2 regions of the Terasakiella magnetica genome follow, and region 2 is predicted to be linked to the other one. Evidence: predicted binding sites of a transcription regulator. Region 2 holds the regulator's gene; the other holds the start of a gene.
The links. The regulator LexA, encoded in region 2, represses DNA repair genes until DNA is damaged. The targets are predictions, from matches to a motif close to ATGTTCTANTTTGGTTC.
Positions count from the first base shown of each region.

Region 1: a site for LexA is predicted at 1,048-1,064, ahead of recA (recombinase RecA). Genes of this name have one in related genera too.

Region 1 is NZ_FLYE01000046.1:196,166-199,442, forward strand. Features, by position in the region: gene MTBPR1_RS15375 (hybrid sensor histidine kinase/response regulator) at 1-541, shown strand, start outside; gene MTBPR1_RS15380 (hypothetical protein) at 561-746, opposite strand; gene recA (recombinase RecA) at 1,184-2,254, shown strand; gene alaS (alanine--tRNA ligase) at 2,424-3,277, shown strand, end outside.
Region 2 is NZ_FLYE01000001.1:372,467-375,743, forward strand. Features, by position in the region: gene MTBPR1_RS01455 (ComEC/Rec2 family competence protein) at 1-1,247, shown strand, start outside; gene lexA (transcriptional repressor LexA) at 1,268-1,993, opposite strand; gene MTBPR1_RS01465 (molybdopterin molybdotransferase MoeA) at 2,093-3,277, opposite strand, start outside.

The sequences.
Region 1 (3,277 bases), on a different contig from region 2:
AACCGTTTACGGTATTGTGCGCCAGACGGATGGTTATATTTTTGTCGATAGTATTATTGGACAGGGCACGACCTTCACCATTTTCTTCCCCGCCATCGAAGAAGATGCCGAGGCCCCTAAGGAAGAGAAAAAAGCCCAGCCTGATCTGTTTGATCATGCCGATCTTACCGGAACGGCAACCATTTTGTTGGTGGAAGATGAAGACCCTGTGCGTTTGTTTGGTGCGCGTGCACTGAGCGCGAAGGGCTATGAAGTGCTGGAGGCTTCCAGTGGTGATCTAGCATGGGAGATCATGAAGTCAGAGGCCAATAATATTGACCTCATTATCACCGATGTGGTGATGCCGGGCATGAAAGGCCCTGACCTCATTGAGTTGGTGCGCACGCAAGTGCCTGATATGAAAGTGATCTTCATGTCAGGCTATGCTGAAGACGTCATTCCTGAAGGTATTGAAAATGACCCGACCATTCACTTCCTGCCTAAACCGTTTAAGCTGAAAGACCTCGCCTATAAAGTGAAAGAAGTTCTGGGCGAGATTTAACAGACAGGCTTTTTTTGGGTTAGAGGCGATCAACGCCCTTAAAATCAATTTCAACAATCTTCCCAAGTGAAGATGTATAATGTGCTTCTGCTTTTTGGGTGAATTTTGCTTTGGCATCATCTTCATTTTGAGCTGTAACCTTAAGGGCAACTTTTTTAATGGTTGTGTCAAAGGTAAGGTTTGCTTGAATTTGATACTGTGACATTGATTTTAAACTCCATGTAATTCAATAAGGTTAGCTTTATTTCGGATTTAGTCGCGTTAAACGCGAGTTCTACAGCTGTTTTTAACAATGCTGTATAAACACCCCGTGTTACTTTCTACTCTTTGGTCCCTTATTAACTGGGCTTTTCGAAAGATTGATTGATCTGAATCAATCTTTTGAGCCCATCTGTAGATTGAATATCAAAAAAAGGACAATAAAGGCAATCAAAAGATAAGAAAAAAGTAGAGCTCCTTGCTACGCAATAATGGAGAATCGGATGTTCCTATATCCGATTCGCATAGAATTTAATGAGAACATTGTAAAAAAGAGTATTTAAAAACAATGAGTTCACAAATGTTCTTGCTAATGAGAACATTATGAGTACATTTAAATCAATTGCAACGGCCCTGTTACTTGTGGAATAAGGGAGTACTGATATGTCTCAGACCGCACTAAAGCTCGTGGATAAGGATACAATGGATAAAAATAAAGCATTGGAAGCAGCAGTCGCACAGATCGAACGATCTTTTGGCAAAGGCTCCATTATGAAGTTGGGCCAGCGTGAAAACGCGGTGGAAACAGAAGTTATTTCAACAGGTTCTTTGGGCCTTGATATCGGTCTTGGGATCGGCGGTGTGCCAAAGGGGCGTGTCGTTGAGGTTTATGGTCCTGAAAGTTCCGGTAAAACAACTTTGGCCCTGCATATTGTGGCTGAAGCCCAGAAAAATGGCGGCACCTGCGCCTTTGTGGATGCCGAGCATGCACTTGATCCGGCTTATGCCCAGAAACTGGGCTGTAATGTGGATGATCTGTTGATCTCCCAACCTGATGCGGGTGAGCAGGCTTTGGAAATTACCGATACATTGGTGCGCAGTGGTGCGGTTGATGTCTTGATCATTGATAGTGTGGCCGCCCTTGTGCCGCGCGCTGAACTTGAAGGCGAGATGGGCGATACCCACGTTGGCCTGCAAGCGCGTTTGATGAGCCAAGCTTTGCGTAAATTAACCTCGTCGGTTTCACGTTCCAACACATTGGTGATTTTCATCAACCAGATCCGTATGAAAATTGGTGTGATGTTTGGTAACCCTGAAACCACAACAGGTGGTAACGCCCTTAAATTCTATTCTTCTATCCGCATGGAAATTCGCCGTATCGGTCAGATCAAGGACCGTGATGAAGTGGTGGGTAACCAGACCCGTGTGAAAGTTGTGAAGAACAAGATGGCACCGCCGTTCCGTACCGTTGAATTTGACATTATGTATGGTGAAGGCATTTCCAAAATGGGTGAAATCCTTGATCTGGGTGTTAAAGGCGGGATTGTTGAAAAATCCGGTTCGTGGTTCTCTTATAATTCCACACGCATTGGTCAGGGGCGTGAGAATGCCAAGAATTTCTTGCGTGAAAATACTGAAATGACACAGGAAATTGAAACCCTTATTCGCCAAAATGCAGGGCTGATTTCTGATGCCATGACAACGGGTGAACCTGCCAAAGGGGATGACGATTAAGTTCGTCGACATGATGGTATAATGAAACGAGCCCTAAGCAACCTTGTTTAGGGCTCGTTTTTTTTGGATACAAAATGATAAGGATTCAGGAGTTACGCTGGACAGGGCAGAATTTGCACGGTAAAAACGACACTCTTGAATTCATGATAACCACTTAAAGTGAAGACCTATGCAAAGTGCGAACGACATCCGTAAAACGTTTCTTGAGTATTTCGGTAAAAATGGTCACGAGATTGTAGATTCATCTCCTCTTGTGCCACGAAATGACCCGACCTTGATGTTTACAAACGCAGGGATGGTGCAGTTCAAAAATGTTTTCACAGGGGTTGAAAAACGTGAGTATAGCCGTGCGACCACATCACAAAAATGTGTGCGCGCCGGTGGTAAACATAACGACCTTGAAAATGTTGGCTTTACAGCGCGTCACCATACATTCTTTGAAATGTTGGGGAACTTCTCTTTTGGTGATTATTTTAAAGACAATGCCATTGAGCTCGCCTGGAACCTGATCACTAAGGAATTCGGCCTGCCCAAAGACAAACTGCTCGTCACGGTTTATCATGAAGATGACGAAGCTTTTGATCTGTGGAAAAAAATTGCGGGCCTAAGTGATGATAAAATCATCAGGATCCCGACCTCAGATAACTTCTGGGCTATGGGCGATACGGGCCCTTGTGGTCCTTGTTCAGAGATTTTCTTTGATCATGGCGATCACATCTGGGGTGGCCCTCCGGGCTCACCTGAAGAAGATGGTGATCGTTTTATCGAGATTTGGAACCTCGTGTTCATGCAGTATGAGCAAACGGCTGATGAACGTTTGAACCTGCCCAAACCATCGATCGATACAGGCATGGGGCTGGAACGTATTGCCGCTGTCATGCAAGGCACCCATGATAACTATAATGTGGACCTCTTGCGCAAACTGATCGAGGCTTCTGCTGATAAATCTTCAACGGATGCAGATGGTGATTTCAATACATCCCACCGCGTAATCGCCGACCATTTACGCTCAAGTGCGTTCTT
Region 2 (3,277 bases):
CAGGCCTTCATATTGGCTTGGTCAGCTCCATTGCCTTTTTTAGTATTCGCTTGATTTTAGCCTATATCCCCAACATGGCCTTGCGCTATCCCATTAAAAAATGGGCCGCCGTTGGGGCCATACTCGCAGCCCTTTTCTTTACATTACTCACCGGGGCGAGCGTGCCAACGGTGCGCGCCTTTATCATGTGCGCAGTTGTCTTTAGCGGCATCTTGCTTGATCGCAAAGCCATCTCTCTTCGCACTGTGGCCTTAGCCGCCATTGTTATTTTACTGACTTACCCAGAAAGCCTGCTTGGGGCCAGCTTCCAGCTTTCTTTCGCTGCCGTAACAGCCCTTGTGGCATTTTATGAAAATCGCAAAACCGATTTCAATTCCTTTGCGCCTGTGCGTTATGTGAAAGAGATTTTTAATTCCAGCCTCATTGCCTCAGGCGCGACCATGCCTTTTGCGGCCTATCATTTTCACCGCATCGCCCTTTGGGGGATTGGCGCAAATCTTCTGGCTATTCCCATCACGGTATTCTGGGTCATGCCCTTTGGCTTACTCTCACTCGCTTTGATGCCAATAGGGTTTGAATATTTCCCCTTAATGGTCATGGGGTGGGGGATTGAAAGCCTGCTTTGGGTCGCTCAACAGACCGCTGAGCTTCCTTTTGCACAACTTTCTATTGAGGCCATCTCAACTGGCTCCCTCATCCTCATCACATTAGGCGGGATAATCGTTTGCTTTATGACAGGGCCTTTGCGTCATACTGGCATCGCTGTTCTTATGATTGGTTTAAGCTTTAACCTTTTTAACCAGACACCCGATATTTTGATTAATGGGGATGGAAAACTCAGTGCTATTCATCAGGAAAACGGGCACGTGCTTATGTCTCAAATGCGCAACAGCAGCTATACCCGAAACAACTGGCTAAAACGCTGGGGAGAGATGGATACAGCGGCACAAACATATGATCAACTTTTAGACTGTGATCAACAAGGGTGCCGTTATCTGCATAAATCAACCCAGCAAGTAATTTTTAACCGGCAATCCCTTGCCTTAAGAGAAGACTGTCAAAATGCAGACTTGCTGATTACCCCGTTAAATAGCCCGCTCAATTGCCCAAAACCGCACCATATTATTGATGCGCACGACCTAAAGACAAAAGGGGCTCATGCCATCTATTTTAACGAGGGTGACATTCATATCGTTTCCGTAAAAGACAAGCGCGGGCAACGCCCTTGGACGGTTTACGGGGATTAAAGCGTGCAGACACAAAGCCCTTAATATTTACGGATCAACCCAACAAGACGACCCTGAATTCTCACTCGTTCTGGCTGAAAGGTGCGGGTTTGATAAGCTGCGTTTGCAGGCTCCAGCGCAACAGCGCCGCCTTTGCGACGCAATGTCTTTAAAGTTGCTTCTTCCTGATCCACAAGTGCCACAACAATGGCACCATTTTCTGCTGTGGTACATTTCTGGATCACAACCGTATCACCATCATTGATACCTGCTTCGATCATGGAATCACCTTCAACTTCCAACGCATAGTGATTACCAAGCCCCAACAGGCTTGCCGGCACATCCACATGGTTAGAATTATCCTGTAAGGCCTCAATGGGCGTACCCGCTGCAATCTTGCCAACCATGGGCAGCTCGACCGCTTCAGAATCAGGTAGAACATCTGTATTGGTGCCAATGGCCGCTTCAACACCACCCACCTGATTTTTCATTTCATTGAAATCAGTGATTTTGGAACTGTCTGAGCGCAGTGGCGCATTAAGCTGATCTTGGTTTTCAGGCACGCGCAACACTTCAACCGCACGGGCACGATGGGGCAGGCGGCGAATAAAGCCACGTTCTTCCAACCCTGTGATCAAGCGGTGAATGCCGGACTTTGATTTTAAATCCAGCGCTTCTTTCATTTCATCATAAGAGGGCGACACACCTGTATCTTTTAAACGCTTTTCCAGAAACAAAAGCAGGTCATATTGTTTTTTCGTCAGCATGGGTCGCATCCTTCAAAATAAAAAAGGAACAAAAGTAAAACACATATAATGTTCTACTTTAGTTCCCTCTTATCGTCAAGAACAAAAGAAGTACTTTTCTTAGACCGAAAGCAAACTGTCATTCACATAAATCACGTCTGTCTCATCACCTGCCTTTAAAGCTTCGCCATGAACCGCGCGAATGATAAACCCTTCACAATGGGCAAGGTTTGCCAGCATAGAGCTATCTTGCTTATCATACGGTGTTGCAACTAAACGACCCGCATCATCGCGTGAAAAGACAGCACGCATATATTCTTGGCGAATACCGTTCTTTGGCACATCTGCACCAAGGATCGCCCGGATCGGTTTATCCTGCTCAAATGGCAAGCCTTGCATTTTGCGCAATGCGGCACGTAAGAAAATAAAGGCTGTTACATAGGAAGACACCGGGTTACCCGGCAAGCCCATGGCAGGCGTATCACCGATTTTGCCAAACATAAATGGCTTACCCGGCTTAATGGCAATGCGCCAAAAATCAATATCCAAGCCTTCTTCACCCAGTACGTTGCGCACAAGGTCATATTCCCCAACTGATACACCGCCAGAGGTCACAAGGATATCTGCCCCATCAAGGCCGGCCAATGTGGCGCGCAAGGACTCTTCTGTATCGCCTGCAATACCCAAATTAATTGCTTCCCCGCCCATGGCTGTAACCATAGCAGCGACCATCAAACTGTTAGAGCTGATAATCTGGCTTTGACGTACCGCTTCACCGGGCATGACCAGCTCATCACCTGTGGCAAGAATGGCAACGCGTGGCTTGCGATAGACCTTAACCCATGGGACATTCATGGCACATAAAAGGCCGATGTCACGCGCACTGAGCAATTGCCCCGTTTTGACCAGAACATCACCTTCACTAAAATCCAAGCCCGCACGGCGCACAAACTTACCTTCAAAGGCCACTTCTTTAAAAGTGATCTGATCGCCCTCTACATCGCTATCTTCCTGCATGATCACCGCATCCGCACCAGCGGGTAGGGGAGCACCTGTAAAGATGCGCACACATTGACCTGACACAAGCGTGTCTTCAAAGGGGCCACCCGCTTGTGATTCACCCACGCGGGTCAAGCTCACAGGCTGGTTTTGAATATCAGAGGATAAAACCGCATATCCATCCATGGAGGAGACAGCAGATGGCGGCTGGGTTAAGCGCGCTGCTACATCTTCTGCCAACACACGGCCTACGGCTTGTGCCACACTGATTTGTTCTGAGGCAAGGGTATGGATACCGGCCTCTAC